2 regions of the Bradyrhizobium sp. PMVTL-01 genome follow, and region 1 is predicted to be linked to the other one. Evidence: riboswitches for the same ligand, from Rfam matches in the RefSeq annotation. Region 1 holds a riboswitch; the other holds the start of a gene.
What was found. A riboswitch is a leader RNA that binds a small molecule or an ion and turns the genes downstream of it on or off. The one in region 1 is predicted to bind glycine.
Positions count from the first base shown of each region.

Region 2: linked by a shared signal. The riboswitch ahead of ACRQ5Q_RS16395 (D-amino acid dehydrogenase) and the one ahead of gcvT (glycine cleavage system aminomethyltransferase GcvT) in region 1 are both predicted to bind glycine.

Region 1 is NZ_CP193982.1:3,307,727-3,323,556, reverse strand. Features, by position in the region: gene ACRQ5Q_RS15675 (TrmJ/YjtD family RNA methyltransferase) at 223-1,422, opposite strand; gene ACRQ5Q_RS15670 (NADP-dependent isocitrate dehydrogenase) at 1,749-2,963, shown strand; gene ACRQ5Q_RS15665 (DUF3455 domain-containing protein) at 3,117-3,617, shown strand; gene ACRQ5Q_RS15660 (cyclic nucleotide-gated ion channel) at 3,622-4,848, opposite strand; gene alaS (alanine--tRNA ligase) at 4,855-7,533, opposite strand; glycine riboswitch at 7,753-7,843, shown strand; gene gcvT (glycine cleavage system aminomethyltransferase GcvT) at 7,990-9,135, shown strand; gene gcvH (glycine cleavage system protein GcvH) at 9,249-9,617, shown strand; gene gcvP (aminomethyl-transferring glycine dehydrogenase) at 9,635-12,502, shown strand; gene ACRQ5Q_RS15635 (hypothetical protein) at 12,691-12,957, opposite strand; gene recA (recombinase RecA) at 13,063-14,151, opposite strand; gene ACRQ5Q_RS15625 (hypothetical protein) at 14,385-14,519, shown strand; gene ACRQ5Q_RS15620 (DUF6894 family protein) at 14,564-14,809, shown strand; gene ACRQ5Q_RS15615 (hypothetical protein) at 14,991-15,221, shown strand; gene ACRQ5Q_RS15610 (hypothetical protein) at 15,294-15,476, shown strand.
Region 2 is NZ_CP193982.1:3,446,440-3,462,269, reverse strand. Features, by position in the region: gene ACRQ5Q_RS16425 (multidrug effflux MFS transporter) at 1-674, shown strand, start outside; gene ACRQ5Q_RS16420 (hypothetical protein) at 728-868, shown strand; gene ACRQ5Q_RS16415 (glycosyltransferase family 39 protein) at 876-2,471, opposite strand; gene ACRQ5Q_RS16410 (ABC transporter substrate-binding protein) at 2,700-4,307, opposite strand; gene ACRQ5Q_RS16405 (ABC transporter substrate-binding protein) at 4,477-6,084, opposite strand; gene ACRQ5Q_RS16400 (M20/M25/M40 family metallo-hydrolase) at 6,352-7,482, shown strand; glycine riboswitch at 7,578-7,682, shown strand; glycine riboswitch at 7,684-7,793, shown strand; gene ACRQ5Q_RS16395 (D-amino acid dehydrogenase) at 7,859-9,160, shown strand; gene ACRQ5Q_RS16390 (ABC transporter permease) at 9,343-10,284, shown strand; gene ACRQ5Q_RS16385 (ABC transporter permease) at 10,302-11,189, shown strand; gene ACRQ5Q_RS16380 (ABC transporter ATP-binding protein) at 11,317-12,966, shown strand; gene ACRQ5Q_RS16375 (MlrC C-terminal domain-containing protein) at 13,177-13,713, shown strand; gene ACRQ5Q_RS16370 (M20 aminoacylase family protein) at 13,727-14,890, shown strand; gene ACRQ5Q_RS16365 (amidase) at 14,893-15,830, shown strand, end outside.

The DNA of each region.
Region 1 (15,830 bases):
TATCACTTCGCTCATCCGGGCTACGAAGATCTCGTAGGGTGGGCAAAGGCGCAAAGCGCCGTGCCCATAAGCTTGCTCAGCTCTGTTCATCGAGATGGTGGGCACGTTTCGGTTTGCCCACCCTACGCAACTTGCTTTGATTTCCGCAGAGACATAAGAGGTGGGTTACGCCGAGCGGACTGCGCTTTCGCGCAGCCGCATGGCTAACCCACCCTACGCCACCTACGCACTCTGCTCCACCATCCCCTGCAGCCGCACCAGCTCCGTCTCCAGATCGCGCTCGACATCCGCCGCGCGGATGTCGAGCACCCGATAGTCACGCGCCTCGAGCCACGTCCGCCGCCCTGCGCGGTCGGCCGCGATTGCCTCGCCCTCGCCGGGGTTGACCAGCTCGATCGCGATCCGGTGCGGGAACGAGACGAAGTCCGGGATGTGGCGCCCAACGGGGGTCTGGCGCTTGAACTGACCTGCGAAGCGGCGGTCGCGGGTCAACGCCTGCCAGAGCAGGCGCTCGGCATCGGTCGGGTTGCGGCGGAGCAGCCGGGCAAGCCCGCGCACGGTCGAGCCGCTGTCGGGCACGCCGCCGCCCTGGCCGTGCTCGGCCAGCAGCGCGCGCAGGCGCGTCGCCTGCTCGCCGTCGAGCACGCCGCCCTTGGCCGGGCCCTTGCGCCCCTCCGCGATCGCCATCACGACGCCATGGAGGGTATGCATGTCCTGCTTGGTCGGCTCCATGCGGCTGAAGATGTTGCGCAGGTTCACCAGCATGGTGTCGCGCTTCTCGGCCGGGCGAAGGAATTCGACCTTGTCGAGCTCGCGCACGAGATTGTCGAAGAAGGCCTGCATCTGGTGCTGCGAGGCGCGCTCGGAGCGCTCGGGCATGGCGTGCGGCAGCTCGCCGGATGTGGCCCGCTTGAACCATTCGTAGCCGACCAGCAGCACGGCCTGCGCGAGGTTGAGCGAGGCAAAGCCGGGATTGACCGGGAAGGTGATGATGCGATTGGAGAGCCCGACCTCCTCGTTGGTCAGCCCCCAGCGCTCCCGGCCGAACAGGATACCGCACCTGCCGCCAGTCGCGACGTGCCCGGCGATCTCGCTGGCTGCGGCCTCCGGCCCGACCACCGGCTTGGCCTGGTCGTGGGGGCGAGCCGTGGTGGCGAACAAGAGGTCGAGGTCGGCAACCGCCTGCTCCACGGTGTCGAACAATTCGACCTTTTCCAGAATGTGGTCGGCACCGGCCGCGGCCCGCTGGGCCGCAATGTTGGGCCAGCCGTCCCTGGGGTTGACGATACGCAAGGCGCCGAGCGCGAAATTGCCCATCGCGCGCGCGGCCATGCCGATGTTTTCACCCAGCTGCGGCTCGACCAGGATGACGATGGGACCGTCGAGGGAAAGGCCCGTCTTGCTCTTGTCAGTCCCCGACATCTCGCTTCACTTTCACACTGTCTCTCAAGGCCTTGGCAAGGCGCTCTTAGGAAATGATTCAAGGCGGCCTTTTCGAGTTGGTCTTGGGCCGGCCGGCGCTGCCCGCCTGTCGTTTGCCTGTCCTGACAAAATTCTCAAGGGAAATAACAGGTTGGATTGGACTTTTGAATCTCGCCTGAAACCTCACCCCGCTCCCCGTCTGTGGAAGCTGGATGAGCTAAAAGTGCATAATCACTTGGCTTTCGCCCGCTGCTATCAGGTGCTAAGAGGCGGCGGATATTCACGTGGGCGCCACCGGCGCCGTTCCCAAGAGGGCTTCCCCGATCATGGCTAAAATCAAGGTATTCAATCCCGTCGTCGAGCTCGATGGCGACGAGATGACCCGGATCATCTGGCAGTACATCAAGGACAAGCTGATCAACCCGTTCCTGGATGTCGAGCTGCTCTATTTCGACCTGGGCATGGAGTACCGCGACCGTACCAACGATCAGGTCACCATCGACGCCGCCGAGGCGATCAAGAAGGTCGGCGTCGGCGTCAAGTGCGCCACCATCACCCCGGATGAGGCGCGGGTGAAGGAATTCAACCTCAAGCAGATGTGGAAGTCGCCGAACGGCACCATCCGCAACATCCTCGGCGGCGTGATCTTCCGCGAGCCGATCATCTGCAAGAACGTGCCGCGCCTCGTTCCCGGCTGGACCAAGCCGATCATCATCGGCCGCCATGCCTATGGCGACCAGTACCGCGCAACCGACATCAAGTTCCCGGGCAAGGGCACCCTCTCGCTGAAGTTCGTGGGCGAGGACGGCACCGTGATCGAGAAGGAAGTGTTCAAGGCTCCGGGCGCCGGCGTCGCCATGGAGATGTACAATCTCGACGACTCCATCATCGACTTCGCCCGCGCCTCCTTCAACTATGGCCTCTTGCGCGGCTACCCGGTGTATCTGTCGACCAAGAACACGATTCTGAAGGTCTATGACGGCCGCTTCAAGGACATCTTCCAGGAGATCTTCGACAAGGAGTTCAAGAAGGAGTTCGACGCCAAGGGCCTGACCTACGAGCACCGCCTGATCGACGACATGGTGGCGTCGGCCCTGAAGTGGTCCGGCGGCTATGTCTGGGCCTGTAAGAACTACGACGGCGACGTGCAGTCCGACACGGTCGCGCAGGGCTACGGCTCGCTCGGCCTGATGACCTCGGTGCTGCTCACCCCCGACGGCAAGACCGTGGAAGCAGAAGCGGCCCACGGCACGGTGACCCGCCACTACCGCGAGCACCAGAAGGGCAAGGAGACCTCGACCAACTCGATCGCGTCGATCTTCGCCTGGACCCGTGGCCTCGCCCACCGCGCCAAGCTCGACAACAACGCCGAGCTCGCCAAGTTCGCCACCACGCTGGAGAAGGTCTGCGTCGACACCGTCGAGGCCGGCTACATGACCAAGGACCTCGCGCTCCTGGTCGGCGCCGATCAGCGCTGGCTCTCGACCACCGGCTTCCTGGACAAGGTCGCCGAGAACCTCGTCAAGGCGATGGCGGCGTAAGCCGTCAACCACGCCGTCACTGCGAGCAAGGCGAAGCAATCCAGAATCCCTCCGCGGAAACAATCTGGATTGCTTCGTCGCATCAGCGCAAAATTGCTTCGCAATTTTGTCGCGAGCTCCTTGCAATGACGAGACCTTGCCTGAGGAAGCACCATGCCGACACTCAAGAGCCTTGCTTTTGCGGTCTTGGCCCTGACCGGCACCACCGCGCTCGCCGCAGACCCACTCCCCGACACGATCGCCGCCCCCGGCGAGAGCGTCGTGCTCGGCGTCCACGCCGAGGACGCGCAGGTCTATGAGTGCAAGGCCGCCGCCGACGGCAAGCTCGCCTGGGCCTTCCGCGAACCGGTCGCGACGCTGCTGTCCGAGGGCAAGACCGTCGGCCGCCACTATGCCGGCCCGAACTGGGAGCTCGCCGACGGCAGCGCCGTGGTCGGCAAGGCCGTCGGCAACGCGCCGGGCGCCGAAGCGGCGGATATCCCCTGGCTGAAGCTCGAGGTCGCCTCCCGACGCGGCAGCGGCACCCTCACGCCCGTCACCACCGTCCAGCGCATCAACACCCATGGCGGCAAGCTCGACGGCGCCTGCGACAAGGCCGGCGAGTTCAGAAGCGCGCCCTACTCGGCCGATTATGTTTTCCTGAAGAAGGACTGACCGCTCAGCGGTCAGTGTCTTCCTTCTCCGCCTGAGCCAGCTCAGCCGCCGCGAGATCGCCGGTGTCGGCGAGCCGCGCCCTGGCGGTGGTATGGACGTGCTCGGCCAGCGTCGGCATGCGCGCGATCAATGCGTGGAAATCCTGGGCGTCGAGCACGAGCAGACGCGTCTTGCGCGTCGCCGTCACCGTGCCGCTGCGTTTTGTCTTGTGCAGCAGTGCGATCTCGCCGAAGAAAGTGCCATCGGCAAGCCGCACCTGCTGGCTCGGCAGCGCGATCTCGACCTCGCCGGCGGTGATGAAATACATCGACGAGGCGGCATCCCCCCGCCGCACCAGGATCTCGCCCTGCTCGATGGTGCGCGCGCGCAAGAGGCGCATGATGTCGGCGATCTCGGACGCGGACAGATGCGAAAACAGCGGCACCCGCGCCAGCATGCCCCAAGTGACGACGAAGTCGCGCCGCTTCACCTCTTCGGCGAACGCCGAGGAGATGATCGCGACCGGCAGCGCGATCATGGCGAAGCCGCTGATGATAGCGAAGGTGGAGATGAACTTGCCGAGCGGCGTTACCGGCACGACGTCGCCATAGCCGACGGTGCCGAGCGTCACGATCGCCCACCACATCGCCTGCGGGATGGTGCCGAGCTTGTCCGGCTGCACGTCGCGCTCGACGGCGTAGAGCAGCGAGGCAAAGGTCAGGACTGCGCCGATCAGGATGACGATGCAGCCGATCAGCGCGCGCCGCTCGGCATGGACGGCGGCGAGCAGCGAACGCATCGCGGGCGAATAGCGGATCAGCTTGAAGAACGGCAGAACGCCGAGCCCGGCCAGCGTCGCATGCCGGCCCGTGGCGAGCACGATTGCAGCCGGCAGGAACGCCATGAGGTCGATGATGCCGAGCGCGGAGAAGACATAGCCCAGACGGTCGGACAGCGCCGAGCCCTTGCGCGGCGTATGACCCGCCACCGTCCACAGCCGCGCCGCATATTCCAGCGCGAACACGAGGACGGCGAGGATTGCGATCGCGCTGAACAGCGTGTCGAACCGCGCATCCAGCTCCGGCACCGAGGCGAGGATCATCGCGGCCACGTTGAGCACGATGACGCCGATGATCAGCTGGATGAAGCGCGACCCGACCGAATAGGCCAAGGGATCGTGCTCCAGCCATTCGTAGAGGCGATCCCGCAAATCGGGATCCCCAAGCCCACGTCCTCGCGGAACGAGGCGCATGGTGGCCTAAGCGCCTGCCATCGCTTTTTCGATCGCCGCCAGCGCCGCGCTCGCGTTGGCGCCATCGGGGCCGCCGGCCTGCGCCATGTCGGGCCGGCCGCCGCCGCCCTTGCCGCCGAGCGCCTCGGAGGCGACGCGGACGAGGTTCACGGCGTTGAAGCGCGCGGTGAGGTCCGGCGTGACGCCGACCACGACGCCGGCCTTGCCGTCCCCGGTGACGCCGACGATGGCGACCACACCCGAGCCGATCTGCTTCTTGCCGTCGTCGGCAAGGCCCTTGAGATCCTTCATCTCGATGCCCTCGACCGCGCGCGCCATCAGCTTGACGTCGCCGATCTCGCGCACGCCGCTCGCCGCGCCGTTGCCGCCGGATGCGCCGCCGCCCATCGCGAGCTTCTTGCGGGCGTCGGACAGCTCGCGCTCGAGCTTCTTGCGCTCCTCCATCAGCGCGGTGATGCGCGCCGGCACGTCGTCGATGGAGGTGCGCAGCTCGTTTGCCGCGGTCTTCGCCAGCGCCATGGTCTCATTGGCGTGTTTTCGCGCGTAATTGCCCGTCAGCGCCTCGATGCGGCGCACGCCCGAGGCGACCGCGCTCTCGCTCGTCAGCGTGATCAGGCCGATATCGCCGGTGCGCTTGACATGCGTGCCGCCGCAGAGCTCGACCGACCAGCCGAGCACGTTGGCGCCGCGCTCGCGCGCGGTCCTGCCCATGGAGACGACGCGGACCTCGTCCCCATACTTCTCGCCGAACAGCGCGCGCGCCCCGGCCTCGCGGGCCTCATCGACCCCCATGATGCGCGTGGTGACCTCGTCGTTCTCCAGCACCACGTCGTTGGCGATGTCCTCGACGCGGGCAAGCTCCTCCGCCGTGATCGGCTTCGGATGCACGAAGTCGAAGCGCAGGCGGTCGGGTGCGACCATCGAGCCGCGCTGGGCGATGTGGTCGCCGAGCACCTGGCGCAGCGCCTCGTGAATGAGATGCGTCGCCGAGTGATGCGCGCGGATCGAGGAGCGCCTTCCATGATCGACCTCGAGCTGCAGCGCTGTGCCGAGCTTGAGCTCGCCGCTCTCGACGGTGCCCATATGCACGAAGAAATCGCCGAGCTTCTTCTGCGTGTCGGTGACGCGGACCTTGATGCCGCCCTCGCCCGTCAGCACGCCGGTGTCGCCGACCTGGCCGCCGGACTCCGCATAGAACGGCGTCTGGTTCAGCACGATCGCGCCGGTCTCGCCGGCCTTGAGGCTTTCGACTTCCTGGCCGTCCTTGACCAGCGCAGACACCACGCCCTCGGCGCTCTCCGTCTCATAGCCCAGGAACTCGGTGGCCCCGAGCTTTTCGCGCAGCGGGAACCAGATCGCTTCGGAAGCTGCTTCGCCCGACCCCTTCCAGGATTCGCGCGCCTTGGCCTTCTGGCGCTCCATCGCGTCGGTGAAGGCGGACTGGTCGACGCCGATGCCGCGCGACTTCAGCGCGTCCTGCGTCAGGTCGAGCGGGAAGCCGTAGGTGTCGTACAGCGTGAAGGCGACGTCGCCGTCGAACATGTCGCCCTTTTTCAGGGACGCACTCTTCTCGTCCAGGATGGCCAAGCCGCGCGAAAGAGTCTTGCGGAAGCGGGTCTCTTCCAGCCGCAGCGTTTCCTCGATCAGCTTCTCGGCGCGCATCAGGTCGGGATAGGCCTGGCCCATCTCGCGCACCAGCGCCGGGACGAGGCGATGCATCAGGGGCTCCTTGGCCCCGAGCAGCTGCGCATGGCGCATCGCGCGGCGCATGATCCGGCGCAGCACATAGCCGCGGCCCTCGTTCGAGGGCAGCACGCCGTCGGTGACGAGGAACGCGGAGGAGCGCAAGTGGTCGGCGATGACGCGGAACGAGGCAACCGTCTGCTCCTGCGGGCCGCTGCCGAGCGCGGACGAGGTCGCGTCGATCAGGTGGCGGAACAGGTCGGTCTCGAACACGCTCTCGACGCCCTGGAGCACGCAGGCCATGCGCTCCAGGCCCATGCCGGTGTCGATCGAGGGACGCGGCAGATCCACGCGCTCCTCCTTCGTCACCTGCTCGTATTGCATGAACACGAGATTCCAGAATTCGAGGAAGCGATCGCCGTCCTCTTCCGGCGAGCCCGGAGGGCCGCCCCAGATATGCTCGCCGCGATCGATGAAGATCTCCGAGCACGGGCCGCACGGCCCGGTGTCGCCCATCGCCCAGAAATTGTCCGAGGTCGGGATGCGGATGATGCGGTCGTCGGAGAAGCCGGCGATCCTCTTCCACAGGCCCGCCGCCTCGTCGTCGGTGTGATAGACCGTGACGAGCAGCTTGTCCTTCTTCAGCCCGAACTCCCTGGTGATCAGCTTCCAGGCGAGCTCGATCGCGCGCTCCTTGAAGTAGTCGCCGAACGAGAAGTTGCCGAGCATCTCGAAAAAGGTGAGATGGCGCGCGGTGTAGCCGACATTGTCGAGGTCGTTGTGCTTGCCGCCGGCGCGCACGCATTTCTGCGACGTGGTGGCGCGCTGGTAGGGCCGCTTCTCGACGCCGGTAAAAACGTTCTTGAACTGCACCATGCCGGCATTGGTGAACATCAACGTCGGGTCGTTGCGCGGCACCAATGGCGAGGACGGCACGATCTCGTGGCCGTTCTCGGCAAAGAAGTTCAGAAAGGTCGACCTGATCTCGTTGACGCCGCTCATGTTCATCCAATCGGGTGTGCTTGGGCCCGCTCCGCCGTCCAAACCGGAAATTAAGGCTGATATCTGCGGGCCAAAGCGCTTTTAGACAAGGCCAGCTTCGCTGTCCAGAAACTGTGCAAGGAGATCAGAGGGTTGCCGCAAGCGCTCAATCCGGTTGAAAGCCGCTGAAGTCGCGTTGACAGGCTTGGCTGCCCTGTGGTCTCTACCCATCTGTATCGTACGGCCACGTCGGGAGAGACCGGCTTTAGGCAGCCGGCGCCGAAGGAGCAACCGCCCCGGAAACTCTCAGGCAAAAGGACCGCGTGGCTTTGACAGCATCTGGAAAGAGGCGCCGACGGGCATAAGACCCGGACTGCGTCCGCCGACGGGATAATACTCTCAGGCACAGCGACAGATGGGGCTTCGACTGGTTTGTCTCGGGGAATTGTCCCCGGGGAACCGCCGAGGATCCCTGTGATGCTTGCGTCAGACAAAAACTCCCTGAAACGTACCCCTCTTTACGACCTCCATGTGTCGCTGGGCGGCAAGATGGTGCCGTTCGCGGGCTATGACATGCCCGTGCAGTACCCCGCCGGCGTGCTGAAGGAGCACCTTCATACCCGGACCGCCACCGGCCTGTTCGACGTCTCCCATATGGGCCAGATCGCGCTCCGGCCGAAGTCGGGCAAGGTCGAGGACGCCGCCTGCGCGCTGGAACGGCTGGTGCCGCAGGACATCGTCGCGATTGCGCCGGGACGGCAGCGCTACGCCCAGTTCACCAACATGCATGGCGGCATCCTGGACGATCTGATGGTCGCCAATTTCGGCGATCACCTGTTCCTGGTGGTCAACGCGGCCTGCAAGGAGCAGGACGAGGCGCATCTGCGCGCGAATCTCTCGGATGACTGCATCATCGATTCGCTGGCCGACCGCGCGCTGGTGGCGCTGCAGGGCCCGAAGGCCGAAGCGGTGCTGGCGAAATTCTGTGCCGAGGCGCCGGCCATGAAATTCATGGACGCTGGCCCGCATGAGGTCGCCGGCATCAAGTGCTTCGTCTCGCGCTCCGGCTACACCGGCGAGGACGGCTTCGAGATCTCGGTTCCCGCAGGCGATGCCGAACGCCTCGCCAAAATGCTGCTGGACGATCCCGACGTGCTGCCGATCGGGCTCGGTGCCCGCGACAGCCTGCGGCTGGAAGCCGGGCTGTGCCTGTATGGCCACGACATCGACACCGCCACAACGCCGGTCGAGGCCGCGCTGGAATGGTCGGTGCAGAAGAGCCGCCGCAGCGACGGTGCCCGTGCCGGCGGTTTTCCCGGTGCCGAAAAGATCCTCGCGCAATTCGACGATGGCGCATCCCGCCGCCGCGTCGGCCTGCGTGCCGAGGGCCGCGCGCCGGTGCGCGAGGGCGCGCTGCTGTTTGCCGACGGCGCGGGCGGCGAGGCAGTCGGAAAGGTCACCTCGGGCGGTTTCGGCCCGAGCCTGAACGCGCCGGTGGCGATGGGCTACGTGCCCGTGGGCCTCGCCACGCTCGGCACAAAACTTTTCGCCGAAGTGCGCGGCCGGCGCCTGCCGCTCGCAGTCGCCGCCATGCCCTTCGTGAAAAACACCTACAAACGCTGACGCATGATCAGATTGAGCACAGCAGGCGGTCCCGCGTTCACTTCTCCCCGGAGGGGAGAGGTGAACAGAGCCCGCGGCTTTCAACCAAACCTCACCGCTTCAGGGAATCGACAATGACCACGACGCTGTACACTTCCGACCATGAATGGCTCGCCATCGACGGCGATACCGCCACGGTCGGCATCACCGACTACGCGCAGCAACAACTCGGCGACGTCGTGTTCGTCGAACTGCCCAAGGTCGGCCGCACCTTGAAGAAGGCCGAAGCCGCCGCCGTCGTGGAATCGGTGAAGGCCGCTTCCGACGTCTACGCACCGATCTCCGGCGAAGTGCTCGAAACCAACGAGGCGCTGGCCGCCGAGCCCGCGCTGGTGAACTCGGATGCGCAGGGCGCGGCCTGGTTCTTCAAGATCAAGATCGCCGACAAAAGCGAGCTCGGCGGCCTCATGGATGAAGCCGCCTACAAGGCACACACGGCTTGAGGACGATGGAGCAAGCGATGACCGCGCACCGTAAATCAAGCGGCGAGACCGCCGCCAGTTTCGTTCGCCGCCACATCGGCCCCTCGGTGCGCGATGTCACCGCAATGCTCGAATCCGTCGCCGCCAAAAGCGTGGACGCGCTGATGGCGGAGACGCTGCCGGCCTCGATCCGGCAGGGATCGCCGCTCGATCTCGGCAAGCCCCTGAGCGAGACCGAGGCGATCGCGCATATGGCCGAGCTCGCCGCGCAGAACCAGGTCTTCACCTCGCTGATCGGCCAAGGCTATTCCGGCACCATCCTGCCCGCGGTGATCCAGCGCAACATCCTGGAAAACCCGGCCTGGTACACGGCCTATACGCCCTACCAGCCCGAGATCAGCCAGGGCCGGCTGGAGGCGCTGTTCAACTTCCAGACCATGATCTGCGACCTCACCGGGCTCGACGTCGCCAACGCCTCGCTGCTGGACGAAGCAACCGCCGCGGCCGAAGCCATGGCGCTCGCCGAGCGGCACTCGCAGGTTGAGGCAAAGGCCTTCTTCGTCGACAAGGACGTGCATCCGCAGACGCTGGCGGTGATGCGCACCCGCGCCGAGCCGCTCGGCTGGAATCTGGTCGTCGGCGATCCACTCACCGATCTCGACAAGGCAGACGTGCTCGGCGCGCTGCTGCAATATCCGGGCTCTTCCGGGGCATTGCGCGATCTCCGCCCCGCGATCGCAGCGCTGAAGGCTAAGGGCGCTCTCGCGATCGTGGCCGCTGACTTGCTCGCGCTGACGCTGATCGCCTCGCCCGGCGAGCTTGGCGCCGATATCGCGATCGGATCCGCACAGCGCTTCGGCGTGCCGATGGGTTATGGTGGTCCGCACGCGGCCTATATGGCGGTGCGCGATGCGTTGAAGCGCTCGCTGCCCGGCCGCATTGTCGGCCTCTCCGTGGATTCGCGCGGCGCGCCGGCCTATCGCCTCGCGCTGCAGACCCGCGAGCAGCACATCCGCCGCGAGAAGGCGACGTCGAACATCTGCACCGCGCAGGTGCTGCTCGCCGTGATCGCCGCGATGTACGCGGTCTATCACGGCCCCGAGGGCCTCTCGCAGATCGCGCGGACCGTGCACCGCCGCACCGCCGTGCTCGCGGCCGGCCTGCGCAAGCTCGGCTTTGCACCGCAATGCGATAGTTTCTTCGACACGCTCAGCGTCGATGCCGGCGCCAAGCGCGCCGAGATCATCGCGCGGGCGGCGGCCGAGAAGATCAATCTCGGCGTCGGTGAAACGGCGCTTCGCGTCGCGCTCGACGAGACCACGACGCCGGCGACGGTGGAAGCAGTCTGGCGCGCCTTCGGCAGCCAGCTTTCCTACGCCGAGTTAGATGCGACCACGCGCGAGGCGCTGCCGGAGGCGCTGAAGCGCACCACCGCCTTCCTCACCCATCCCGTCTTCCACGCGCATCGCTCGGAAACCGAGATGCTGCGCTATATGCGCAAGCTCAGCGATCGCGATCTCGCGCTCGACCGCGCGATGATTCCGCTCGGCTCCTGCACCATGAAGCTGAACGCGACCACCGAGATGATGCCGCTGACCTGGCCGCAGTTCGGCAGCCTGCATCCCTTCGCCCCGCGCGAGCAGGCCAGGGGCTACCACGCGCTGTTCGCGCGGCTGGAAAAATGGCTGTGCGACATCACCGGCTATGACGCGATCTCGCTGCAGCCGAATTCCGGCGCGCAAGGCGAATATGCCGGGCTGCTCGCGATCAGGGGCTATCATGCCGCGCGTGGAGAGAGCCATCGCAAGATCTGCCTGATCCCCTCCTCCGCCCACGGCACCAACCCGGCCTCGGCCGCGATGGTCGGCATGGACGTGGTTGTCGTCGCCTGCGAGAAGAACGGCGACGTCGACGTCAATGACCTCCGCGCCAAGGCGGAAAAGCATTCGAACGATCTCGCCGCGGTCATGATCACCTATCCCTCGACCCATGGCGTGTTCGAGGAGCACATCAGCGAGATCTGCGACATCGTGCACGGCCATGGCGGCCAGGTTTATCTCGACGGCGCCAATCTCAATGCGCAGGTCGGCCTAAGCAGGCCCGGCGACTACGGCGCCGATGTCAGCCACCTCAATCTGCACAAGACCTTCTGCATCCCGCATGGCGGCGGCGGCCCCGGGATGGGCCCGATCGGCGTCAAGGCGCATCTCGCCCCGTTCCTGCCGGGCCATCCCGCAGCGAATGGCGACACGCCTGTCGGGCCGGTCTCGGCCGCGCCGTTCGGGTCGGCCTCGATCCTCACCATCTCCTACATCTACATTTTGATGATGGGCGGTGAAGGATTGAAGCGCGCCACCGAGATCGCGATCCTCAACGCCAACTACATCGCAGCAAGGCTCGATGCGCATTTCCCGGTGCTCTACAAGAACGCGAAGGGCCGAGTCGCCCACGAGTGCATCGTCGACCCGCGGCCCCTGAAGACGACGAGCGGCGTCACGGTCGACGACATCGCAAAACGCCTGATCGATTACGGCTTCCACGCCCCGACCATGAGCTTCCCGGTGCCGGGCACGCTGATGATCGAGCCGACCGAATCGGAATCGAAGGCCGAGCTCGACCGGTTCTGCGATGCCATGATCGCGATCCGCAAGGAGATCGCCGAGGTCGAGGCCGGCCGCTTCAAGATCGAGGCGTCGCCCCTGCGTCACGCTCCGCACACCGTGCACGACATCGCCGATGACGACTGGAAGCGCGCCTACCCCCGCAGCGAGGGCTGCTTCCCCGATGGCGTCTCGCGTACTGACAAGTACTGGTGCCCGGTCGGCCGTGTCGACAACGTCTATGGCGACCGCAACCTGGTGTGCTCCTGCCCGCCGGTGAGCGATTACGCGGAAGCCGCGGAGTAAGACACAACGGAGGTTCCGTAGGGCGGGCAAGCGCAAGCGTGCCTACCACCTTCATCTGCGTTGAAAAAACCGTGGGCACGGCGCTTACGCGCCTTTGCCCACTGAACGCACCTCTAGGGCGCAACCAATGATCGGCTTTCGCGGTCCCATCGCCAGAGCCGTTCGTTGGTGAGTTCAGTCCCACCCCGCTAACGCTTGATCGGGTTGTGGCGCCACATGTCGTCTTCGCGCGCTAGACACCCGAGTTCGGTCAGCGTGACCTTCCACTCGCTCCTGCCGAAGTAGCGGTCCTCATCGTCGAAAGCTGGATCGCCCAACAACACTGGCGGCGCCGAATACGCCCCCAGTTCGAGCAAGGCATCGCGCGCGTCGTCATCATCGAACACGTCGCGAAGCCAACTCGCCTCGCAGACGCGCCTCGCGCCGCCCCAGCCAGTCAGGATCAGACGCTTCATCGCACCACCCGATCAACGCAACGCAAAACGAAACGGGCACCGAAGACGTCGGCAACTCAACGTCCTCAGTGCCCGCTCCTCGCGAAAAACGCTTCGCGTCAAGGCTTACTCTTCCGCCGGCTCCTCGCCGTCGGCATCGCGTTCGGGGGCGCCGGCGAGAATCTGCTCGGCGATCAGGCCGGAGTTCTGGCGGATCGCGGTCTCGATCTTGGCAGTGATGTCGGGGTTGGCCTTCAAAAACGCTTTCGAGTTCTCGCGGCCCTGGCCGAGGCGCTGGCTGTCATAGGAGAACCAGGCGCCGGATTTCTCGACGATGCCGGCCTTGACGCCGAGATCGAGGATCTCACCCATCTTGGAGACGCCCTCGCCGTACATGATGTCGAACTCGACCTGCTTGAAGGGCGGCGCCAGCTTGTTCTTGACCACCTTGACGCGCGTGGTGTTGCCGACCACTTCGTCGCGCTCCTTGATCGCGCCGATGCGGCGGATGTCGAGGCGGACGGAGGCGTAGAATTTCAGCGCGTTGCCGCCGGTGGTGGTCTCGGGCGAGCCGTACATCACGCCGATCTTCATGCGGATCTGGTTGATGAAGATCACCATGGTGTTGGACTTGTTGATCGAGGCCGTCAGCTTGCGCAGCGCCTGGCTCATCAGACGGGCCTGCAGACCCGGCAGCGACTCGCCCATCTCACCCTCGAGCTCGGCCTTCGGCACCAGCGCCGCAACCGAATCAACCACCATCACGTCGACCGCCCCGGAGCGCACCAGGGTGTCGCAGATCTCCAACGCCTGCTCGCCCGTGTCGGGCTGCGAGATCAGGAGTTCGTCGATGTTGACGCCGAGCTTGCGGGCATAGACCGGGTCGAGCGCGTGCTCGGCGTCGATGAAGGCGCAGATGCCGCCCTTCTTCTGGGCTTCGGCCACCGTGTGCAGCGCCAGCGTGGTCTTGCCCGAGGATTCCGGCCCGTAGATCTCGACGATGCGCCCCTTGGGAAGGCCGCCGATGCCAAGCGCGATATCGAGCCCGAGCGAGCCCGAGGACACCGCCTCGATGTCCATGGAGCGGTCGTTCTTGCCCAGCTTCATCACCGAGCCCTTGCCGAATTGGCGCTCGATCTGGGAGAGCGCGGCGGCCAGAGCTTTACTCTTGTCCATGGAAGATCCTTCGACGATACGCAGGGCAGTTGCGGACATTGGGTCGTGCTCCTTATGGCGAGGATTCGCTAGGGGGACAAACGATTGAGAGGCGGGCCGGCGATAAAAACAATGTACTCCATTTGTTCTAGGTTCGCAATATGTTCTTTTGGGAATTGGGCGCCTGCCCGGATTTGAGCCCTGGTGTCCCAGTTCGTTCTGAGCACTGTCCTAATTTGCAGGACCGTTGACTTGGCTCAACTCGCGCCAGTCGTCTGGCGAGACCGTGAGCCATGGTCGAGACTGCGAAACAGAGCGAGGTGGAAGAGCCCAAGCCGTCCCGGCTGGAGGAGGCGCGGCGGATCATTGAGGAGTACGCCGCTGACCTCCGAGCGCTTCTCAAGATGCTTCGGCGCAAGATGAACTAGGCCAGCGCGGAGGAACGCTCCGTGGCGTCCGAGATTATCCGGCAATGCCGCGGTATTATTTTGACTTGCGAGAGGGCCATCACGTCGCCCCCGATGAAGAGGGGCTCGACCTTCCCGACATGGAAGCCGTTCAGAACGAAGCCGCTCGCGCACTGTCAGATCTGGCAAGAGACACCATTCGAGCGACCGCCGCGTTTGGAGTGGCGCGCAATCTCTCGATTGAGGTCCGCGACGACCAAGGCACCGTGATGCAGGCCCGGTTCCGGTTCGATATCAAGCGACTACAGTAAGGTCGATGCTGTCCGCATTGAGCAACCAGTGTCCCAAGTTGAATCCCGCGGTGTCCGAATTCGCTAGCAACCATTGGTTAATAGGTGCATTGTTCCGGTATCACCGGCCAAGGCTTTGCCGTAGGGTCGGTGGCTGAGAGACCGATAGCGCTCCCGCCTGCATAGCGAAGGGAGCGCCGTCATGGCCAAAGATCCCCCTATCCGCCGCGTGCGAGATTTGGCTGCCGAGATCGCGCAGCAGAACGACGAGCTCCGCCGCTTGACGGCGGAAGCGGCCGAAGCACTCAAGCTGCCAAGGCCAGACACCTTCCTCGGGCGCAAGACTCATGAGCCGTTCCCGGAGCAAGACCCGATGGAACGCGTGGACATTCAGAACCTCATCCACGGCGAGTTGCAGCCGCCCAAGCAGTAAGGCGGCAGCCCTTTTCCCGCTGGATGAGGGCAAGTAAAATATCGCCCGTCCTTGGCTGACCGGAGGCGGCGCATGGGAACGGGCGACTTGGAATGGCTTGCAGAACAGACCAATGCGAAGCTGGACCGTCTGCGAGCCGGCGCTGAGCGCGAAAGGGAGATGATCCGTCGATCTTTCGAGCTGATCGCCGAGGCCGAGGAACTACTCAGCGTGCCGCCCCCTAAAGTCTGGCGTCCCGAACGAAGCAAGGAGTAAGCCGGCCTCATGTGTGGATGGCCCCCGGCTTGCAAGAATTTTTTGCGTGATGAGCAGTGGTCGCTTGCAATCATGTGTCCGGCCTTTCTTCGCGGTCGTACATAACCGCTCTGGCCTTGATGGATTCCGCGGATCGAGGCCTTATCAGTTGGCCGGGTTCGAACGCCACTGAGGCGGTCAGGTTTCTCTCGATCCGTCGGGTGACCGACTGTGCCATCACGTGTTTTCACTCTCGCAAGCTGGCGGTACGCCCCTTAGAGGTCAGGCCGCCAATGTCGCATTTCGGCAGGTTTCCTGTCTGCTCAGTTGGCGGCCTCTTTCATTCTGCACGAGCCCCTTCTCGTAACAGCTTGT
Region 2 (15,830 bases), 140 kb from region 1:
GCGTGCTGCGGCTGCCCGAAACCCTCCCCGAATCGGAACGCCGGTCGCTCGCGCCCGCCGACGTGCTCTCGGCCTTCCGCCAGACCGTCACCAACCGCCAGACCATCGGCTATGCGACGGCCGCGGGCAGCGTCATCGGCGCGCTGTTTGCCTATGTGTTCTGCGCCCAGCAGGTCTTCACCGACATCTATCATCTCGGCCATTACTTCCCGCTCGCCTTCGCTGCGATCGCGGCCGGCACGGCTGTGGCCGGCTTCCTCAATTCCCAGCTGGTCGGGCGGCTCGGCATGCGCGTGATCTCGCACGGCGCGCTGACGCTCTACGCGGTGGTGGCAGGGTTGATGCTGCTGACGGAGATCCTCGGCGTGCTGCCGCTTGCGCTGTTCATGGCGCTCTCGGCGCTGATGATGTTCTCGTTCGGCATGATGGTCGCGAACTTCACCGCGCTCGCCATGGAGCCGCAGGGCCACATCGCCGGGACCGCTTCATCGCTGTACGGCTCGATCACGACCCTGATCGGCATCGTGGTCGGCATGGCGATCGGCCAGAGCTTTGACGGCACGCTGCTGCCGTTCTCGGTCGGCTTCTTCCTGTCGACCGTGGCGGCGCTTGCGATCGTGCTCGTGGTGGAAAAGGGACGGCTGTTCAAGCCGCATCATCGACCCGTGGCGTAGGAACTTCGCGGCGGCCTCGATGTTGTACTGCAGCAATTCGAAAGGCCGCTGCTATGGAACTGGAACTCCGCAAAGACCACCACGCCTCGGAGCCGACCGACTCGAAGCGTCCCGAGCCGAATGCGGAGCAGGCCGCGTTCACCGCGCCTTTCGCCAGCGAAGGGCTCGAGCAGGTGCGCGACAGTCACTGTTGAGCGCGCCCTACTTCGGAGCCCGCCTGCTGGAGCTGAAATCCTCGGCAGGGCTCTGCGGTGCCCCGCTTCTTCCACGCGGCGGCACCATCAGCACCACCACCTCACGCGTCAGGCCCGGCTTGCCCCAAAGCGTTGCCTGCACCGCGAACTCGGGCTTGACGGAATGCTCGGCGCGCGAGGACAGCCCCTCCATCCAGAGAGTGCAATGGTCCTGGTCGCGGAAACAGAGCGCAGCCCAGCCGCGGTCCAGCGTCGTCCCGCTGGGTAAGTCCCAGCTGTATTGATATTCGAACGGCCGTGCATAGCGCGGATGGTCGGGGCTGTAGAATGCGGTCGCGAACGCCAGTGAATCGTCACCGCTGACGGCGCTCAGCGGCTCGCCGGTCAACTCTCGCCATTGACGGGTCAACTCGTTCGCCATCTGCGCGTAGAAATTCCGCCCTTCTTCATAGCCGTTGTCGTTGCGATAGAAGGCATGGATCGGGGCCGCGACCAGAACCGCGGCGAGCGCGACGCCAGCCACGATCACCGTGAGGTTGACGGTGTAGAAGCGCTCGATCGGATAGCCGGTGCCGCAGACGATGAGCACGACGAACAGGAACAGCCCCTGCGACGCCCACAGCGAAGGCAGATCGGTTCCGAACGCGAGCGACGTCAGCACCGGCAGTGCGATCGTTCCGATCGCAACGTAGAAGAGAAGTCGCAGGCCCGGGCTCATCGCGGCGAAGTCGGCCTGGAACTGCTTCAGCCGCGTTCCGGCGATCAACGCCCAGCACACGGCCGACACGCTCATGGCCGCCGCCAGCCCCAGCAGGAAGTTTTTGACCTCGCTGAGCGAGTTCACGACGTTGCCGTTTGCGTGGGCCAACGCGTAGGAGAAGGCCGATGCGCCCGTCGTCGCGAGCCAATACAGATGTGGCGACAGCACCGCGAGACCGACGACGACCGAGATCCAGGGCGATGCAGAGGAGAAATAGGCGCGCCGCCGCGAATGCGCCAGCGCGGCAAAGGCGAAGCTCGCGACGAGGAAGATAGAGTAATATTTGCCGACCATCGCCAGCGCCGTCGTGCATCCCGCCGCAATCGCCCACAGGGCGGTGCGGGTCTCGAACGCGCGGAGGAAGCACCCGGTCGCCAGCGGCCAGGTCGCAAGCAGCACCGCATTCGCGTTGAAGCGCTGGGCGTGGAATTGATAGGCCGGCGTCAGCATCAACAGCAGCAGCACCAGCACGCGCTTGTGCCCGGTCACGAACTGCCGTGAGATCAGATCGACAAAGAACAGCGCGAGTCCGGCATTGGCCATCGCCATCAATTGCAGCGACCAATCGCTGAGCGGAAACAGCGAGGTCCACGCCGCCGCAACCCACCCCATCAACGGCGGGTGCTTGTGATAGCCGAAGGCGAAATTCCGCCCCAGCGTCCAGGCCTCGAGCGTATCGGGATGCAGGCCGCTGCCGGCATAGGCGATGGTGAGATAGAGCGTCCACATCGCGACAAAGCAGGTGATGAGAAGCGGCACGGCCCAGCCTGCCTCAATGCCATCGAGCCAGCGCAGGAAAGGCCAACGCCAGCGCGCCGGCGCTCGATCGGAGCGTTCGGCCATCGCCTGGAATGCAAAATCGAACGGCACGGGAATCAAATGGGACAAGGAAGTGATGTACGAGGACGACACATCTATTTCAGGATGGAAACAAATAGCAACAATTGGAAACTGGAACAGTTAAAAGGCGTCTCCCTTCTCAGTGAGAAGCTCAACAAAGGGCAACGGCGCCGCTGGTGACAGCGGCGCCGCATAATGATCCGGACGACAGGTGCGAGAAACGCCCTCGCCTTACTCCGTCTTGTCGATGTTCCAGAACACCGGGGTCGCCGGGCCGTCGAGCACGCCCGTGAGCGACTTCCGCCACGCGCTCGGCGCCTGATATTGACCCAGCGGCATGTAAAGCACCTGGTCATAGGCCTCCTTCTGAATCTCGGCCGCGATCTTCTTCCGATCCTCCGCCGAGGACGCGCGAACGAAGGCATCCTTGAGCTGCTCGATCCTGGCGTCTTCCGCCCAGCCGAACCAGCCGCCCTTCTTTCCCTGCCCGCCGACGGCGACGTTGGAGATCGGGTTGTCCGCGTCGGCGCTGACCCAGTTGGTAATGAACATGTTCCAGCCGCCCTCCTTCGGGGGCTTCTGGCTGGCGCGCCGGCTCACCACCGTCTGCCAGTCGGTCGCCTGCAGGTCGACCTTGAAGCCGGCCTCGCGCAGTTGCTGAGCCACCACGATCGGTTGCGCCTTCAGCGTCAGCACGTCACCCGGCGCCATCAGCACGACCGGGGTCCCGTCGTAACCGGACTCGGCGAGCGCCTTCCTGGCCGCAGCCATGTCGCCGCCCTTCGCGAGGGTCTCGCCGCCAACATCTGTCGCGAACGGGGTGTCGCAAATGAAGGCCGCAGCGCAAGTCTTGTAGTATTTGGGATTGCCGATCAGCGCATCGAGCACGTCCTTCTGCTTGACCGCCAGGAATGCGGCGCGGCGGACCTTGACGTTGTCGAACGGCGGATGAAGGAAGTTCATCCGGGCGCCCGTCTGGAATCCGAACTTGTTCAGGATATCGATCTTGAGATCCTTGTCGGCTTCAATGGCGGGCAACATTTCGATGGCGGGAAATTCCATGAAATCGATGTCGCCCGACTGCAGCGCGTTCAACGCCGTCTGCGCGTCCGGCATCGTGATCCATTCGACGCGGTCGACCTTCACCACCTTGCCGCCGGTGGTCCAGTTCGCCGGCTCCTTGCGCGGCACGTAATCGGTGTTCTTGACGTAGACCGACTTCACGCCGGGCTGGAATTCACCCTGCACGAACTTGAAGGGACCGGAGCCGATCTGCTCGGGGATCTGCTTGTCCACCGGCGTCTCGGCAAGACGCCTCGGCATCATGAAAGCGACGCGCGAGGACGGCTTGCCGATCGATTCCAGCACGAGCGCGTAGGGCTCCTTCAGCTTCAGCGTGATGGTCTTGGGATCGGTCGCCTCGATGCCGGCCGTGAACAGCATCATCTGCTGCCCCATCCCGTCGACGGCGGCCCAGCGCTTCAGGGAGGCGACGCAGTCTTCCGCCGTGACGGGCGTGCCGTCATGCCACTTCAGACCGTCGCGAAGCGTGAAGGTGTAGGTCAGCTTGTCGTCGGAGATCTCCCAATCCGCCATCTGCGGCTGGATCTTGAAGTTCGAATCCGTCGAGATCAGCGTGTCATAGACCATGTAGCCATGGTCGCGCGAGATGTAGGCGCTGGTGAAGATCGGATCGAGGATGCGCAGATCCGAATGCATCACGGCAGTGATAGTCTTGCCTGCGGCGAGAACCGGCGAGGCCAGCGCGGAAAGGGCCGCCACCGAAAGCGCAAGCCTTGAAGCGAACGCGAGACGTCCCCGGCGCATCAGTTGGAACATCGAAGGTCTCCTGACGGTTCTTTTGGCAGTTTTCTTTGGCAGTTCTCTTCGCCGTTCTCTTCGCAGTTCTCTTGGCAGTTCTCTTGGCAGTTCTTCCGGCAAGCGGCGCCGCCGATGACGGCGGCGCCGCGCGATGGTCGAAGCGAAAGGCGCGAGAAGCGCCCTCGCCTTACTCCGCCTTGTCGACGTTCCAGAACAGCGGCGTTGCCGGACCGTCGAGCACGCCGGTGAGCGATTTGCGCCAGCCGCTCGGCAGCAGATACTGCCCGAGCGGGATGTAGATCACCTGCTCATAGGCTTCCTTCTGGATGTCGGCTGCGATCTTCTTCTGCTCGTCGACCGAGGAGGCGCGGACGAAGGCGTCCTTGAGCTGCTCGATCTTGGCGTCTTCCGCCCAGCCGAACCAGCCCTTCTTGCCCTGGCCGCCGATCGACAGATTGGCGATCGGGTTGGAGACGTCGGCCGCGACCCAGTTGGTGAAGAACATGTTCCAGCCGCCCTCCTTCGGCGGCTTCTGGCTGGCCCGGCGGCTCACCACCGTCTGCCAGTCGGTTGCCTGCAGGTCGACCTTGAAGCCGGCCTCGCGCAGCAGCTGGGCCGCCACGATCGGCTGCGCCTTGAGCGTCGTGACGTCGCCAGGAGCCATCACCACAACCGGGGTGCCGTCATAGCCGGACTCGGCGAGCGCCTTCTTGGCCTCTGCCATGCCGTTGCCCTTCACCAGGGTTTCGGCGCCGATTTCGGTCGCGAACGGGGTGTCGCAGACGAAGAACGCGCCGCAGATCTTCTGGTACTTGGTGTTGCCGACGAGCGCGTCGAGAACGTCCTTCTGGTTCATCGCCAGCAAGGCAGCACGGCGCACCTTCACGTTGTCGAACGGCGGATAGAGGAAGTTCATCCGACCGAGCGTCTGGAAGCCGAACTTGTTGGAGACCTCGATCGTGAGTTCCTTGTTCGCTTCCAGCACCGGCAGCATGTCGTAGGGAAGATTTTCCATGAAGTCGATGTCGCCCGACTGCAGCGCGTTCACCGCGGTCTGCGAGTCCGGCATCGTGATCCACTCGACGCGGTCGACCTTCACCACCTTGCCGCCGGAAGTCCAGCTCGCCGGCTCCTTGCGCGGCACGTAATCGGTGTTCTTGACATAGACCGCCTTCACGCCGGGCTGGAATTCGCCCTGCACGAACTTGAAGGGGCCCGAGCCGATCTGCTCGGGGATCTGCTTGTCCGGCGGTGTCTCGGCAAGACGCTTCGGCATCATGAAGGCGACGCGCGAGGACGGCTTGCCGATGGAGTCGAGGACGAGGCCGTAGGGCTCCTTCAGCTTCAGCGTGATGGTCTTGGCATCGGTCGCCTCGAGGCTCGCGGTGAAGTCCCAGAGCTTCTGGCCCATGCCGTCGACCGCCGCCCAGCGCTTGAGCGAGGCGACGCAGTCTTCCGCCGTCACGGGCGCGCCATCGTGCCACTTCAGGCCGTCGCGCAGCGTGAAGGTGTAGGTAAGCTTGTCGTCGGAGATCTTCCAGTCCGCCATCTGCGGCTGGATCTTGAAATTCGAATCGGTGGCCACCAGCGTGTCGTAGACCATGTAGCCGTGGTCACGCGTGATGTAGGCCGTGGTGAAGATCGGGTCGATGATGCGAAGGTCGGAATGCATCACCGCGGTGAGGGTCTTGCCGGCCGCAAGCACCGGCGAGGCCAGTGCGGTTGAAAGCGCGACGACCGACAGCGCAAGTTTGGAGGTGAACGCGCGAGGCCCCCGGCGCATGAAGTTGGACATAAAAGTTTCTCCTGACGTGAAACTGGTCAAAGGCAGGTTATTGGTTGAGCATCCGGTTCGTTCCTTGGGCGAACTAACCTCATGCAATGCCTTTATCTTTTCGAGACTTGCAGACAGTGTTGAGCGCGTCAATCCGGTTTCGTCGCAAGCCCTCGCGGCGCGCGCACGGGCTCCACAAACATCGGTTTGGCTCTACAACGCTCTCCACTTGTCCTGCCGCGCCGATGCAATGCGCGTTCCATCTTTCGCAGCTTGAGAGACATTGAAATGAATCCAGCCAATCTTCCCTTCGATTCCGAGGCCATGCTCGCGGGCCTGCGCACCTGGGTGGAATGCGAGAGCCCGACCTGGGACGCGAACGCGGTGAACCGCATGCTCGATATCGCAGCGCGGGACATGGCGATCATGGGTGCGACGATCGAGCGCATCGCCGGTCGTCAGGGTTTTGGCGGCGTGATCCGCGCGCGCTTTCCGCATCCGAAACAGGGCGAGCCGGGGATCCTGATCGCCGGTCACATGGATACCGTCCACCCCGTCGGCACCATCGAGAAGCTGAAATGGCGGCGCGAGGGCGGCAGGTGCTACGGCCCCGGCATCTACGACATGAAAGGCGGCAATTATCTCTCGCTGGAAGCGATCCGGCAGCTGGCGCGCGCATCGTTCACGACGCCGCTGCCGATCACCGTGCTGTTCACGCCGGATGAAGAAGTCGGCACCCCTTCGACCCGCGACATCATCGAAGCGGAAGCCGCGCGCAACAAATACGTGCTGGTGCCCGAGCCCGGCCGCGCCGACAACGGCGTCACCACCGGACGTTACGCCATCGCACGTTTCAATCTGGAGGCGACGGGACGGCCGAGCCACGCCGGCGCGACGCTGTCGGCGGGACGTTCGGCGATCCGCGAAATGGCGCGGCAGATTCTCGCAATCGACGCGATGACGACGGAGGACTGCACCTTCTCGGTCGGCGTCGTGCATGGCGGACAATGGGTCAATTGCGTTGCCACGACCGCGACCGGCGAGGCGCTGTCGATGGCCAAGCGCCAGGCCGATCTCGACCGCGGCGTCGAGCGGATGCTGGCACTCTCGGGCACCAACAACGACGTCACCTTCAAGGTCACGCGCGGCGTGACGCGGCCGGTGTGGGAGCCGGATGCGGGCACCATGGCGCTGTATGATAAGGCGCGCGGCATCGCCAAATCCCTCGGCGCGGAATTACCCCATGCGAGTTCCGGCGGCGGCTCCGACGGCAATTTCACCGGTGCGATGGGCATTCCGACTCTCGACGGCCTCGGTGTGCGCGGCGGCAACGGCCACACGCTGGAGGAGTTCATCGAGGTTGATAGCCTCGTCGAACGCGGGCGCCTGATGGCGGGATTGCTCGCGACGCTGGAGTAAGTTGAATCAACTTCGCACTGCACAATGCATTGGCAGGTGCGGTCTAAATTTAGCCTTGTCTAAAAATGAGGCGTATCGTACTGCTCGATGGTCCGCGCGACGATGCGGGAGAGATCGCGGCGAAGGTTTTCGGCTTTCGTTGCGGCGCCGACGGAGCAACCGCCCCGGAAACTCTCAGGCAAAAGGACTGTGTCGTCAGGACAATCTGGAGAGAGGCGACGCGATTTCAGGCAATCGTGACGTCCACCGAAGGGGATCGTCCGTTGCGTGATCCGCAGCGGATCAAGCTCTCAGGTACCCGTGACAGATGGGGCGCCGCCAACGGCCTTTGGCCGGCGGTCAGCCTATCCTAACTCACGGGAGCCCCGAACCTGCCATGACCCATATCGCCATCATCGGCGCCGGCATCACCGGCGTGACGACCGCCTATGCCCTGCTCGAACGCGGCTACAGAGTAACGGTCCTCGACAAGCACCGTTACGCCGCGATGGAGACATCGTTCGCCAATGGCGGACAACTCTCGGCCAGCAATGCCGAAGTGTGGAACAGCACCGCGACGATCCTGAAGGGCCTGCGCTGGATGTTCCGGCGCGATGCGCCGCTGCTGATGAACCCGCGGCCGAACTGGCACAAATATTCGTGGATGAGCGAGTTCGTCGCCAACATCGGCAACTACCGCGCCAACACGATCGAGACCACCCGGCTCGCGATCGAAGCCCGCAAGCATTTGTTCGAGATCGCGGATCGCGAAGGCATCGACTTCGATCTCGAGCTCCGCGGCATCCTCCACATCTATCACGACAAGACCGGTTTCGAGTCCGGCCTGCGCGTCAACGCGCTGCTGCAGGAAGGTGGCCTCGATCGCCGTCCGGTCACGTCGGAGGAGATCCGCGCGATCGAGCCGACGCTGCGCAAAGCGTACTATGGCGGCTTCTACACGCCGTCGGATGCGACCGGCGATATCCACAAGTTCACCCGCGGACTTGCGGACGCCTGCAAGCGGCGCGGCGCGACCTTCATCCACGAAGCCCATATCGATTCAATCGCGCGCGCCGGCAGCGGCTTCGTGCTCGGCTGGGCCGATCTTGCTGCAAGCGATGCCCTCGCCTCCGCGCGCGGCATGCTGAAGGCGGACGGGGTCGTGGTCTGCGCCGGCGTCGCCAGCCGCCACTTCGCCGCCCTCCTCGACGATCGCATCAACGTCTATCCCGTGAAGGGCTACTCGATCACCGTGCAGCTCGACACTGCCGAGAGCCGCAACGCGACGCCGACCGTGAGCCTGCTCGACGAAGCCGCCAAGATCGTCACCAGCCGGCTCGGCGCAGATCGTTTTCGGGTGGCCGGCACGGCCGAGTTCAACGACTTCAATCGCGATATCCGAGCCGACCGCGTGCAGCCGCTGGTCGACTGGGTCCGCAGCAACTTTCCCGCCATCGAAACGTCGCGCGTCGTGCCCTGGGCCGGGCTGCGCCCGATGATGCCGAACATGATGCCGGTGGTGCGCGCAGGGAGGATACCGGGCGTGTTCTTCAATACCGGCCACGGCCATCTCGGCTGGACCCTGTCGGCCGCGACCGCGCAGATGATTGCCGGGACCATCGACGGCTGGCGTGGGCTCAATGCGCCGCCGACCGTGCCGTCACTTGGGGTTGAGCGCGAGCTGCGTCATGCATCCTGACTGGTTCCAATCGGGCGCTGGGCGGCCTCTTGCGACCGCCTTGCCCTTGGCACACAATTTGCCCCGAAAGACCGGCATCTCCGGCCGGCTTTCCCAGCCCGAGTGACAGGCGCGCATGATAGACACGTTCGAATCCACGGGCGGCCCAGGGCCCCGCAAGTTCCGCAGCCGGAGATAGGTGCATGCTAGGTTATCTCATTCGCCGCGTTCTGGCTGCGGTGCCCGTGATGGGCGTCGTCGCGCTGTTCGTGTTCCTGCTGTTGCGGCTGACGCCGGGCGATCCCGCCGCGATCCTCGCCGGCGACAATGCCACGCCCGAACGGCTCGAGCGGATCCGCGAATCGCTCGGCCTCAACGAGCCCCTGATCGTGCAGTTCATCACCTGGGTGAACAAGCTGCTGCACGGCGACCTCGGAACGTCGCTGATCTCCAACCTGCCGGTGATGAAGATGATCGGCCAGCGCGTCGAGCCGTCGATCTCGATCGCGCTGTGCACCATCATCCTCGCCGTCGTCGTCGCAGTCCCCTTGGGCGTGATCGCCGCGTGGAAGCACGGCACCTGGATCGACCGCTTCGTCATGGGGCTGTCGGTGCTCGGCTTCTCGGTGCCGGTGTTCGTGGTCGGCTATGTCCTGATCGAGATCTTCGCGATCGATCTGCGCTGGGTACCGGTGCAGGGCTTCCGCAGCATCTTCAACGGCTTCGGTCCGTTCTTCGAGCGCATGATCCTGCCGACCTGCGCGCTGTCCTTCATCTACATCGCGCTGATCGCGCGCATGACGCGCGCGGCGATGCTCGACGTTCTGGGCGAGGACTATGTCCGCACCGCGCGTGCGAAAGGCATCAACGAAGTCGCCGTGATGATGCGGCATGCGCTGCGCAACGCCGCCGTGCCCGTGATCACCGTGATCGGCACCGGCTTTGCGCTGCTGATCTCCGGCGTCGTCGTCACCGAAAGCGTGTTCAACATCCCCGGCATCGGGCGCCTCACCGTCGATGCGGTGCTGGCGCGCGACTATCCGGTGATCCAGGCGATGATCCTGCTGACGTCGCTGATCTACGTCGTCGTCAATCTTCTCATCGACGTCGCCTATACCCTGCTCGATCCCCGGATCCGGTACTGAGGCAAGGACAAGAACAAATGTCGGTCGATACCCTTCCCCAGTCGTCCATTCCGATCACGTCGCCGCTGCGGCCGCGCTTCGGATTCCTCACCTCGACGCCGATCATCGCGACGGCGACGTTCCTGCTCGCCCTGATCGTGGTGATCTCGATCCTCGCGCCGCTGATCGCCCCGCATGATCCGATCCAGCTCGCACCGTCGCAGCGATTGAAGCCGGCCTCGGCGCAATTCCTACTCGGCACCGACGCCTACGGACGCGACCTGTTGTCGCGTGTGGTCTATGGCGGCCGCATCTCGCTGCTGATCGGCATCGGCTCGGCGATCCTGTCGATCGTCATCGGCCTTTCGATCGGCCTCGTCTCCGGCTTCTTCAAGCTGGTCGATTCCGTGATGATGCGCATCATGGACGGCCTGATGGCGATGCCGAGCATCCTGCTCGCGATCGCGGTGGTCTCGCTGTCCGGAGCCAGCATCTGGACCGTGCTGATCGCGATCACGATCCCCGAGATTCCGCGCGTGGCGCGCCTGGTCCGCTCGGTCGTGCTGTCGGCGCGCGAGGAGCCTTACGTCGAGGCCGCGATCTCGGTCGGCTCCAGCCTGCCGAAGATCATGTGGCGGCACCTGATGCCGAACACGATCGCGCCGCTGATCGTCCAGGGCACCTATGTCTGCGCCTCCGCGATCCTCACCGAGGCGATCCTCTCCTTCCTCGGCGCCGGCATCTCGCCGGAGACGCCGACCTGGGGCAACATCATGGCCGAGGGCCGCCAGTACTTCCAGATCAAGCCCTCGCTGATCTTCTGGCCGGGCCTTTTGCTTTCGATCGCCATCCTCAGCATCAACCTGATCGGCGACGCCGCCCGTGACGCCCTCGATCCCCGCATGAAGCAACGGGAAGGGAAGTGATTTGTTTCGCCGGCCCATCCCCTTGTTCCGTCATTGCGGGCGAAGCGAAGCAATCCAGTCTGCCTCCGCGGAAAGATTCTGGATTGCTTCGTCGCTTCGCGCCTCGCAATGACGACGGAGTGACCTGATGACCAACCCCGTTCTCGACATCAACAACCTCGTCGTCTCCGTCGGCAAGAAGCCGAAGGGCGCGAACATCATCGACGGCATCTCGATCCAGGTGCACGAGCGCGAGACGCTGTGCCTCGTCGGCGAAAGCGGCTCGGGCAAGTCGGTGACCTCGCTCACCACGATGGGCCTCTTGCCGAAGGGCACGCTGGTACCGACCTCCGGCAGCGTCAAGCTGGTCGGCGAGGAGCTGCTCACCGCGACCGACCGCCGCCTGCGCCAGCTCCGCGCGACGCAGATGGCCATGATCTTCCAGGAGCCGATGACCGCGCTCAATCCGGTGGTGCCGGTCGGCCGGCAGATCGACGAGGTGCTGCGCGCCCACACCAAGCTCGATGCGAGGGCGCGCAAGAGGCGCATCCTCGACATGATGGAGCAGGTTCGCCTGCCTCAGGTCGAGCGCATCTTCGCCTCCTACCCGCACCGTCTCTCCGGCGGCCAGCGCCAGCGCATCATGATCGCGATGGCATTGGTGCTGGAACCGAAGCTGCTGATCGCGGACGAGCCGACCACCGCGCTCGACGTCACCACGCAGAAGCAGATCCTGACCCTGATCCGCGACCTCCAGCGCGACCACGGCACCGCCGTGCTGTTCATCACGCATGACATGGGTGTCGTCGCCGAGATCGCCGACCGCGTCGCGGTGATGCGGCAGGGCCGCCTCGTCGAAACCGGCCCGCTCGAGACCGTGCTGCGCAATCCGACCATGGAGTACACCCGCAACCTGCTCGCCTCGGTGCCGAGCCTGTTGCCGCGGCCGCCCCGCGAGGAGAGCCGCGAGCCCGTGGTGCTCGAGGCCAACGAGCTCAGCAAGGTCTACAAGGAGCGCGCGTTCTTCGGCAAGGGCCGCGAAGTCGTTGCCGCCGACAAGGTCACGCTCACGCTGCGCAAGGGCCGCACGCTCGGCATCGTCGGCGAAAGCGGCTCGGGCAAGTCGACGGTGGCGCGCTGCATCGTGCGCCTGATCGACCCGACCTCCGGCGGGGTACGCCTCGCCGGCCGCGAGATCGCCGACGTCTCGCGCCGCCTGCTGCAGCCGCACCGGCAGAAGATCCAGATCGTGTTCCAGGATCCCTACCGCTCGCTCAACCCGCGCGTCACCGTCGGGGAGAGCATCGCCGAAGGCCCGATCAATTACGGCACCTCGCATGCCGACGCGATGAAGCGCGCCCGCGAGCTGCTCGAGCTCGTCGGCCTGCCGGCCGATGCGGTGTCACGCTATCCGCACCAGTTCTCCGGTGGCCAGCGCCAGCGCATTGCGATCGCGCGCGCGCTTGCGCTCGATCCGGACGTGCTGGTCGCGGACGAAGCAGTCTCCGCGCTCGACGTCTCGGTGCAGGCGCAGGTGCTGGAACTGCTCGACGAGATCCAGAATCGGCTCGGCATCGCCATCCTGTTCATCACTCATGATCTGCGCGTCGCAGCCCAAATCTGCGATGAGGTCGTGGTGATGCAGCACGGCCGCGTCGTCGAACAGGGCCCCGCCGCAGAGGTGCTGACGCATCCCAGGGTGGCCTACACCAAGGCGCTGCTGGATGCGGCGCCGGGGCGTAACTGGGATTTCGCGAACTTCCGGCCGGTGGCGGAAGGCGTGGCGGCCACGGCTTGATCCGCATACTCCGTCATTGCGAACGAAGCGAAGCTCCAGTCTGCCGCCGCGGAAAGATTCTGGATTGCATCGCTGCACTCGCAATGACGGCGACCGCTGCAAGCATTCCCAAAACAGCTTGAGGCCATGCGTGGCGCGATTGTCTGCCTTGCTTGCGCTTGCCGCAAAGGCGGGTAACGTCGCGGCATTCTTTGTCTGGGACTGGAATTGATGACACGTATCGCCGTCGGCGGCTTCCTGCACGAGACCAACACCTTCGCCCCGACCAAGGCGACCTTCGCGGACTTCCAGCATGGCGGCGGCTGGCCGGCCATGACCGAAGGTGCCGATGTCCTGAAGGTCATGCGCCGCATCAATGTCGGCCTTGCCGGTTTCGTCGACAGCGCCGAGGCGAACGGCTGGGAACTCATCCCGACCATTGCCTGCGGCGCGAGCCCGATGGAGATGGGTCCCTCCGCGGCCTTGCGCATCGACAACGTCCGCGTCGTCGTCTCCTCGCACAAGGCGCAGCTCGCCGATCAGGCGATGTACCGCTATGTCGGCATCGAGCCGACGCAGGAGAAGATCCTCGTCAACAAGAGCTCGGTGCACTTCCGCGCCGATTTCGAGCCGATCGCAGAGAAGCTGATGATCTGCGCCGCGCCCGGCGCGATGCCGGCCGACACTGGATCCCTCCCCTGGACGCGGCTGCATCCAGGCATCCGCATCAAGCCGAACGGACCCGTTTTCAATCCTCCTTCACGCTAACCGGACAGGACACATGCCCACAATCGACCGCATCGACGGCTACGCCGACGAACTCACCGCCATCAGGCGCGACCTTCACGCCCATCCCGAGATCGGCTTCGAGGAAGTCCGCACCTCCGGCATCGTCGCCGACAAGCTGAAGAGCTGGGGCATCGAGGTGCATCGCGGTCTCGGCGGCACCGGCGTGATCGGCGTCATCAAGGGCAAGGGTTCGGGCGGCAAGCGCATCGGCCTGCGCGCCGACATGGACGCGCTGCCGATGGAAGAGAACACCAATCTGAAATGGAGCTCGAAGATCCCCGGCCGCTTCCACGGCTGCGGTCATGACGGCCACACGACCATGCTGCTCGGCACCGCGCGCTATCTCGCCGAGACCAGGAACTTCGACGGCACCGTGCATCTGATCTTCCAGCCGGCCGAGGAAGGCCTCGGGGGCGCCCGCGCGATGATCAAGGACGGCCTGTTCGAGAAGTTTCCCTGCGACGAGCTCTACGGCCTGCACAACGCGCCCGATCTCAACCACGGCGAGATCGCGATCCTGCCCGGCCCGGCGATGGCCAGTGCCGACTTCTTCGACCTCCGCATCACCGGCTACGGTGCCCATGGTGCGATGCCCGAGCGCTCCAAGGACGCGGTAATCATCGCGACCACGTTGGCGCAGGCGATCCAGACCATCGTCAGCCGCAACGTCGAGCCGCTGCAGGCCGCGGTCATCTCGATCACCCAGATCCATGCGGGTTCCGCCTACAACGTCATCCCTGGCGAAGCCCATCTCTGCGGCACCATCCGTACCTTCTCGAATGAAGTCCGCGCCCTGATCGCCGAACGCATCCGCACGATCTGCGCCGGCATCGCGGCCGCGTATCAGTGCACGATCGAAGCCGACATCCGCGACACGTTCGGCGTGCTGGTCAACCAGGTCGAGCAGTCCAAGGTGGTCGAGGAGGTCGCGCGCACCATCGTCGATCCCGCCAACGTGATCACCCGGGCCCAACCGAAGATGGGCAGCGAGGATTTCGCCGACATGCTGCAGACCATTCCCGGCGCCTATTTCTGGGTCGGCCATGACGGATCGGTGCCGGTGCACAATCCCGGCTTCGTGCTCGACGACAAGATCCTGCCGATCGGCGCCAGCATGTTCGCCCGGATCATCGAGACGCGCATGCCGGTGAGCTAGCAATGCACAAGAAGACCCCTGAGGAAGCGGTCACCTCACTGCACGATCTGTCCGCGGTCGACCTGATCGCGGGCTATCGCGCGAAACAGTTCTCGCCGAGCGAGGTGCTGGAGGACGTGTTCGCGCACGTCGCTGCGTGGGAACCGCATCTGAAGGCGCTCTATGCGTTCGACCCCGACGCCGCGCGCGAGGCCGCAAAGGCCTCGACCGCGCGCTGGACCGGCGGCGAGCCCTCTGGCCCGCTCGACGGCGTGCCTGTCACGGTGAAGGACAACATCGCGACCAAGGGCGTGCCGGTGCCGCTGGGCGCGGCCAGCGTCAAGCTGGTGCCGGCCGAGAGGGACGCACCGCCCGCCGCGCGGCTGCGCGAGGCCGGCGCAGTCATCTTCGCGAAGACCACCATGCCCGATTACGGCATGCTGTCGTCCGGGCTCTCCAGCTTCCACGCGCTCGCGCGCAACCCCTGGGACCTCAGCAAGAATCCGGGCGGCTCCAGTGCGGGCGCTGGCGCCGCGGCCGCGGCCGGCTATGGTCCCCTGCATCTCGGCACCGATATCGGCGGCTCGATTCGCCTGCCCGCAGGCTGGTGCGGCCTCGTCGGCCTGAAGCCGAGCTTTGGCCGCGTGCCGATCGATCCCACCTATGTCGGCCGTGTCGCCGGTCCCATGACCCGCACCGTCGATGATTGCGCGCTGATGATGAGCGCGATCGCCAAGCCCGACCGGCGCGACGGCATGAGCCTGCCGGCCGAGCCGCTGAACTGGAAGGGCTTGGAAAAATCTCCACGAAAACTGCGCATCGGCCTGATGCTCGATCCCGGCTGCGGCCTGCCCTTGGAGAAGCCGGTGCGCGAGGTCGCGGTGAAGGCCGCGAAGGCATTTGAATCCGCAGGCAGCGTCGTGACCGAAGTCGACGGCATCCTCACCCGCGAGATGCTCGA